Regions from separate parts of the Ruminiclostridium josui JCM 17888 genome, predicted to be linked through region 2. Evidence: predicted binding sites of a transcription regulator. Region 2 holds the regulator's gene; the other holds the start of a gene.
What was found. Region 2 encodes NrdR, which represses ribonucleotide reductase genes. Its sites were predicted from a motif close to CACNANATNTNGTG; they were not measured.
Positions count from the first base shown of each region.

Region 1: K412_RS0119440 (anaerobic ribonucleoside triphosphate reductase) is a predicted target of NrdR. The motif match lies at 1,829-1,842, and genes of this name have one in related genera.

Region 1 covers NZ_JAGE01000002.1:715,310-719,489, reverse strand. Annotated here, with positions in the region: gene K412_RS0119455 (APC family permease) at 1-318, shown strand, start outside; gene K412_RS0119450 (ROK family protein) at 369-1,346, shown strand; gene K412_RS0119445 (YdbC family protein) at 1,372-1,596, shown strand; gene K412_RS0119440 (anaerobic ribonucleoside triphosphate reductase) at 2,082-4,180, shown strand, end outside.
Region 2 covers NZ_JAGE01000001.1:221,200-225,379, forward strand. Annotated here, with positions in the region: gene K412_RS0101065 (YifB family Mg chelatase-like AAA ATPase) at 1-1,249, opposite strand, end outside; gene nrdR (transcriptional regulator NrdR) at 1,462-1,914, opposite strand; gene K412_RS0101075 (YlmC/YmxH family sporulation protein) at 2,005-2,274, opposite strand; gene sigG (RNA polymerase sporulation sigma factor SigG) at 2,370-3,143, opposite strand; gene sigE (RNA polymerase sporulation sigma factor SigE) at 3,281-4,012, opposite strand; gene spoIIGA (sigma-E processing peptidase SpoIIGA) at 4,052-4,180, opposite strand, start outside.

The sequences.
Region 1 (4,180 bases), on a different contig from region 2:
GCAAAAAAAATAAAAGAAAAATATAATGCCCTCAATATGGATGTTCCTTTAGTTGTTAAATATTCGCCTTTCAGAAAAGTTGTTGATCCAATGCTCAAATTCATTGATTCGGCTGAATATGACTATCAGAGCGGTGATATGATAACGGTTATACTTCCGCAGTTTTCAGTTAAGAAATGGTGGCATAGATTCCTTCACAACAATACCAGATATTATGTTGAAAAGGAACTTTTAAAGCATAAGCATATAGTTGTATCAGTTATGCCATTACAATTAAGGGATGATGATTTTGTTCTTAACAGTCATAAATATGATTGATAAGCATGTTATGTAAAATAATAATATCATAATATAAAGAGGCGTGATATATGAAATATACTATTGGTATTGAATTGGGAGTCAAAAATATAGTTGCAGGTATACTTGATAAAAATGGTAAATTAATTCGCAGAGACACTGTACCCACAAATAAAGACAGAGAATTTTCAGAAATAATTAATGATGTTTGTACACTAATAAGAAAAATAACTGAAGATGAAGATGTTGAAATAAAAAATGTAAAATATATAGGAGTAGGATGTCCTGGGATAACAGATAACAAGAATGGTATCGTTATAAAAAACTACTCTCTTAATTTCACAAATGCAAATGTGAGAAGTGAAATTCAAAAGCACTTAAACATTCCTGTTTTTGTTGAAAATGATGCTAATTGTGTAGCAATAGCTGAATATCTCCTTGGTGCCGCATATGGTACCGAAAGTTCACTTACTATCAAAGTAGGAGTAGGCATCGGCGGAGGAATTATTATCGATGGTAGTATATATAATGGTTTTAACTTTGGTGGGACTGAGTTCGGACATATGGTTATAGAACATAATGGGAGACCGTGTAGCTGTGGCAGAAAAGGCTGTTGGGAGCAATATGTGTCTGGAACTTCTCTTATTAATCAAACAAAACAGCTTGCAGCAGAAAATCCGGATTCCATTTTAGGTAAAATGGTTATGAACAATGTTGCACAGATAACTGAATTGACTATATTTGAAGCTGCAAAGGCCGGTGATGAAAAGGCCAAAAAAATATGCTCAGAATTTGTTGAATATTTTGCTGAGGGATTAACAAACATTGTAAATATATTAATGCCTGAAGTTGTAATATTAGCAGGGCCCATAAGTAAACTAGGCAACACAATTGTAAACCCATTGGTTGAGCTTTTAAAAGATAGAGTATATTCCAAAGAGCTTAATCTTCCTGAATTTAAAATGGCTGAAATGGGTAATGCAGGTATTTTAGTAGGTGCTGCACTGTTAGGTGCTTTTAAAGATAAAAAACTTGATGACTGGGTATAATTTAATTTGGGGAGGATTGCTATATATGGCTGAAATAAAGTTTGAAATAACTCAAAACATTGGTACTTTATCTGAGTCGGGAAAAGGTTGGTATAAGGAATTGAATTTGGTAAGCTGGAATGATAGAGCCCCAAAGTATGATATTAGGGATTGGTCTCCAGATCATGAAAAGATGGGAAAGGGTATTACACTTACAAAAGAAGAATTAATAGAACTGAAGAAACTTTTAAACAGCTTGGAGGACATATAGTAGCTCAGATAGCAGCTTACGGAATAAAGAGAAAATAAAAGCATAATACCACGTAAAAACCTGTTTTAAGCAGGTTAAGGTATCTTGGCTATTATGCTTATTTTATTTGCTCTTTTTTGCATAAGATATTATATAGTCAAAAACCAAAACAAAAAAAGATAAAGGTAGAAAATAAATCTTAATTAAGGCATACAGGCTAAAATTTAGATACATCAAAATAATAACTTGTTGACACAATATCTTGATAGTGATAGTATAGTTGCACCAACATATTGTTAAAAGTGATGAATATATACATATTCACAACATAAAATTATTTAGATATATGGCATAAACACATGTTCAAGGCTACGGCCATTTTGGCTGGTGGCCCGAATTATTGTGCAATTTGATTTGCACTTTTATTTGTGCGCATATTTTGCTTTTTTAGCAAGAGTTAATAAATTTACTGCAAAAGAAAAAATTTGAGAAGGGTGGCTAGCCACATGATAACCAAAATCAGAAAGCGTGACGGAAGAGAAGTACCATTTAACATTGAAAAAATTGCTAATGCTATTTTTAAGGCAGCTAGCGCTACCGGAGGTAAGGATTACAAGACGGCAATGGAATTGGCAGAAAGAGTTGTTGATTTCATTGAATCAAGTCCTGAAAGAAGAGTACCCAGTGTTGAAGAAATACAGGACACAGTAGAAAAGGTGTTAATTGAGACAGGCCATGCAAAAACGGCCAAGGAGTTCATTTTATACAGGGCAGACAGAACAAGAATACGTGAAATGAACACACGCTTGATGAAGGTTTATGAGGAACTCACCTTCAAAGATGCAAAGGATAATGACTTAAAACGTGAAAATGCAAACATAGACAGTGATACTGCTATGGGAACAATGCTTAAATATGGCTCTGAGGGTGCAAAACAATTCTATGAAATGTATGTACTTAAACCGGAGCATGCGAGAGCTCATAATAATGCAGATATACATATACACGACTTGGATTTTTTAACATTGACTACTACTTGCTGTCAGATAGATATTCAAAAGTTGTTTAAAGGTGGTTTTAGTACAGGACATGGATACCTGAGAGAACCAAATGATATCAGCAGTTATTCAGCTTTGGCTTGTATTGCAATCCAGTCAAATCAGAATGATCAGCATGGAGGTCAGAGCATTCCAAATTTTGATTATGGAATGTCATTGGGGGTTGCAAAGACTTTTGAAAAGGGATACAGGCAGAATTTGAAGAAATCATTGGAATTGCTAACAGGAAATGATTTTTCAAATGAGATTAAAGAAGCTCGTGAAGAAATATATAAAGAAATCGGAATAAAGCCGGCGCTAAATAGAATGGAGCCATATATTAAAGCAGAAAAGAAATTTCTATTGAAATGTATTTCGGACGAAGCCTTGATTGAGAAAGCTCAGAGTTTTGCAGTAAAAAAGACTGAAGAAGAAACTGACAGAATCACTTATCAGGCTATGGAAGCATTTGTTCATAACCTCAATACAATGCATAGCAGAGCAGGAGCACAAACACCTTTCAGTTCCATTAATTACGGAACAGATACTTCACCAGAAGGAAGGCTTGTGATTAAAAATCTGTTACTGGCTACAGAAGAAGGCCTTGGAAATGGTGAAACACCAATATTCCCCATACATATATTCAAGGTTAAAGAGGGAATAAACTATAATGAAAGTGACCCTAACTATGATCTTTTCAAGCTGGCATGCCGTGTCAGTGCAAAGAGATTATTCCCTAACTTTTCTTTTATAGATGCTCCATATAACCTAAGATTCTACAAGGATGGGGATCCTAATACTGAGATTGCTTACATGGGTTGCAGAACCAGAGTTATAGGAAATACATATGACCCTGACAGGGAAGTAATATTTGGCAGGGGAAATCTGAGTTTTACAACCATAAATTTACCGAGAATAGCCTTAAGAAGCAATAAGAACCTTAATATTTTCTTTGAAGAACTTGATAAGAAAATTGACTTGGTAATTGACCAGCTTTACGAAAGATATCTTATTCAGTCAAAGAAGAAAGTCAAAAACTTTCCTTTCCTTATGGGACAGGGAGTATGGATTGATTCTGAAAAGTTGAGTTGGGAAGATGAAGTTGGGGAAGTATTGAAGCATGGAACACTTACCATGGGCTTTATCGGTTTGGCAGAGTGTCTCAAGGCATTAATCGGGAAGCACCATGGAGAATCTGAACAAGCTCAAAATCTCGGTCTTGAAATCGTAGGCTATATGAGAAAGAGAATGGACGAAGCAAGTGAGAAATACAATATGAATTTTTCTCTTATTGCAACTCCGGCAGAGGGTACGTCAGGCAGATTTATAAAGTATGATAAGAAATTATTTGGTAATATAGAAGGTGTGACAGATAGAGAATATTATACAAACAGTTTTCATGTGCCTGTTTACTATAAGATAAATGCAATAGACAAGATAAAGACTGAAGCTCCTTACCATGAGTTAACTAATGGGGGACATATAACTTATGTTGAAGTTGACGGTGATCCCCTAAACAATTTGGAAGCCTTTGAAAAGATTATCAGAGCAATGAAGGAGTCAGGAAT
Region 2 (4,180 bases):
TTACTCTTTCACGTATAACGGCAGATGTTTCTTCCTTGACTTCATTATTTAACTCATCGTATCTGACAGGATGTATTTCTGCGTGTATATCAATCCTATCCAGCAACGGCTGACTTAGTTTGCCAAGGTATTGTTGAACCATTTTGGGTGTGCAACTGCATTTATTTGACTGTTCCAGATAATAACCGCATTTACATGGGTTAGCTGCACAAATAAGAGTTGTTCTTGCAGGGTATGTTATACTTCCGTTGACTCTAGATATGGTTATCTCTCCATCCTCTAAAGGTTGCCTAAGCACCTCGATAGCATCTTTTTCAAATTCGGGAAACTCGTCCAAAAAGAGAACTCCATAGTGGGCAAGGCTAACCTCTCCCGGTTTGCACTGTTTCCCACCTCCTACAAGACTTACAGCTGATATAGTGTGATGGGGATTTCTAAAAGGTCTGTGGGTAACTAAAGAAGCATTTCTAGGCAAAAGACCTGAAATACTGTGTATTTTTGTTATTTGAACTGCTTCATCGAATGTCATATCAGGCAGTATTGATGGCAGCCTTTTTGCCAGCATAGTTTTTCCGCTGCCAGGGGAACCTATCATAAGCATATTATGGGAACCACATGCGGCTACCTCCATTGCCCTCTTTAGACTTGCTTGTCCCTTTACATCACTAAAATCCAAGCTGTCTTTTGTATTATGCATAAATATACTATCCACATCTATAAGATAGGATGGGATAATTTTATCACCATTGAGATGTTTTATAATGTCATCAAGATTTTTTACAGGTAAGATGTTTACACTTTTGAACACTGCTGCTTCATCGGAATTTGATTCAGGTACAATTACATTCTTTATGTCATTTGCAGCTGCACAGCAAACCATTGAAATGATTCCATCCACTGGTTTTATACTTCCATCCAGAGATAGTTCTCCTAAAAACATGTATGACGTTAAATCGGTATTTTTTATTATACCCGACGCTACAAGTATTCCTATTGCAATGGAAACGTCATACATTGCTCCTCCCTTCCTCAGACTTGCAGGAGCCAAATTTATTGTTATCCTCCTTACGGGAAAATCTATCCCGCTATTCTTAATAGCGGCTCTGACTCTTTCCCTGGATTCTCTTACAGCCATATCGCCAAGTCCTACTACGTCAAAACTGGGTATACCATTGCTTATATCCGTTTCAACGTCAACAATACAGCCGTCAATACCCAAAAGGGCACAGCTTTTTACTTTTGAGACCATATAAAAGATCCTCTCATTATAATTTTTTTGAAATTTAGATGTAAATCAAATTTGAATATAACTTTAAGAAATTTAAAAAGACAAAATACTAAAAATTACAAGAAATGATATCATTCTATCAAATAAATTTTAACATAAAACTATAATAAAGTCAAAAAAACCCATCCATCAAAAATGAATGGGTTGTATTTTTATACAATCTATTCCTTATTTTAATCTCTAAGGAGTTTTCTAAGCTCGTCCATAAAAGTATTTATATCCTTGAATTGCCTATAAACAGACGCAAATCTCACATAAGCAACTTCATCCATAGTTTTAAGCTTTGCCATAACCATTTCACCTATATCTTCTGTAGTTACTTCTCTTTGAAGTGAGTTATGCAGTTGTGATTCAATGCTTTCTACCATTTTCTCCAAATCATTTATAGAGACGGGCCTTTTCTCACATGCTCTCAAGAGTCCATTCATCAGTTTATCTCTATCAAAAGGCTGTCTTGACTTATCCTTTTTAATTACCATCAAAGGTAGACTTTCAACCTTTTCATATGTAGTAAATCTTCTATTACATTTTGTACATTCACGTCTTCTTCTGATAGCAGAGCCTTCATCTGTGGGTCTGGAATCAATAACCTTATCTTCTATAAAACCGCAAAATGGACACTTCATTTGTTTATATCCTCCTGTTGTAAAAGCAAGTGTTTTTATGCTTATTCCATTTTACCTTATTTGATAATATTTGTATACATACAGTAACTATCATTCTAAAAACTTTCTTACAATATTTTCATTGGTTTCAACAAGTATTATTTCGTCACCAACCTTAATTACATTTTCCCATGGAATTATGTATTCATTGTCCTTTCCAAACATACCAAACATGCCAAACCATTTACCCGGTATAGGTACTACTATCCCCTCTATTCTTCCGTCATTGAGGTTTATTTCCACATCTGAAACCATTCCCAGACGTGTACCATCAGAAACGTTTATAACTTCCTTATCCTTCAAACTACTTGCTCTTCTCATGTATTGACCTCCGCAATTTTAAAAAAATTAGGACATATATTAATAATTATATGTCCTAATTTTTTTGATATGAAATATTTAACTCTTCATATTTATTAAATGTATTTTTTCATATGCATTAATGCAGTCTTTTCAAGTCTTGATACCTGTGCCTGCGAAATTCCAATTTCATCTGCAACTTCCATTTGAGTTCTTCCTTCAAAAAACCTGAGATTAAGAATCAGTTTTTCCCTGTCATTTAGTTTTCGCATGGCTTCTTTCAAGGAAATTGTTTCAAGCCAGTTCTCGTCAATATTTTTGTCATCACTGACCTGATCCATTACATAAATAGCATCTCCTCCGTCATGGTAAACAGACTCAAATAACGATATGGGGTCTTGAATCGCATCCAATGCAAAAACAATATCCTCTTTGGGAAGTTGAAGTTCCTGAGCCAGTTCTGCGATTGTAGGCTCTTTTGAATTTTTTGTAGTTAGTCTCTCCTTTGCCTGTAATGCTTTATATGCAATATCTCGCAAAGAACGGCTAACTCTTATGGAGTTATTATCTCTTAGATATCTTCTGATTTCACCGATTATCATTGGGACTGCATAAGTTGAAAACTTTACATTTTGACTTACATCAAAATTATCTATAGCTTTTATTAAACCTATACAACCTACCTGAAACAAATCATCTACGTATTCTCCTCTATTATTAAATCTCTGAATAACGCTCAAAACAAGCCTGAGATTTCCTTTTATAAACTCATCTCTAGCAGAATTATCACCATTATGCATTCTTTCAAACAATACTTTTTTCTGTTCATTTGTAAGAACAGGAAGTTTAGATGTATTAACACCACATATTTCAACTTTATTGATAAGCATATAAAAAACCTCCAGAGCAATAATAACTGTGCAATATCATTATTGCCATGAAGGTCTATTTTATACTGAATCAGCATTCAAAATATTTTTCTTGAAACCCTTGACAATCTTGCTTTTGCGGGCTCAACGGCTTCTCTCTAGGTCATCCTGCTAATCTCTTTTTTCAGTCTGCTGATAATTCTTTTTTCAAGTCTCGAAATATATGATTGTGATATCCCCAACATATCCGCTACTTCTTTTTGGGTTTTTTCAACACCGTTTGAAAGACCAAATCGGAGTTCCATGATTTTCTTTTCCCTTACTGATAATTTTTTCATAGCTGCAGCAAGAAGCTCCTTATCAACCTCATCCTCAATACTTCTATGAATCATATCATTATCAGTTCCAAGTATATCCGACAGTAATAGTTCATTACCATCCCAATCAATATTTAAAGGTTCGTCAATAGATATTTCTGCCTTAACCCTGTTATTTCTTCTCAAATACATGAGTATTTCATTTTCAATACATCTTGAAGCATATGTTGCAAGCTTAATGTTTTTTGAAGGATTGAAGGTATTTATAGCCTTTATCAAACCTATAGTACCTATGGAAATCAAATCTTCTACTCCTACGCCCGTGTTTTCAAATTTTCTTGCAATATAAACAACTAGCCTGAGATTTCTCTCAATTAAAATACTTTTAACGCCATAATCACTTTGCTCAAGTTTATTAAGGAGGTATGTCTCCTCGTCTAAGGTAAGAGGAGGCGGTAAGGCCTCACTGCCTCCTATGTAATGTATTGGAAATACGCTCCCAATCTTAAATTTCCTTAATAGCGTTTCGTACTTAATTAGTAAGTACATCTTACACCTGGATACTAAATTCATTTAGCTGTCCCCTTTCAAATATGTATATAGTAATTTAGCCTACGCAACCAGTTCCGGGCCAAGCAGTGCCTTGTACTTTTCATTCCTTGACAGGGACCTGTTGTATATACCTACAATCACATTTTTTACATCCCTTTTTTCTTCTTCCTCACCAATTTCAATAAAATC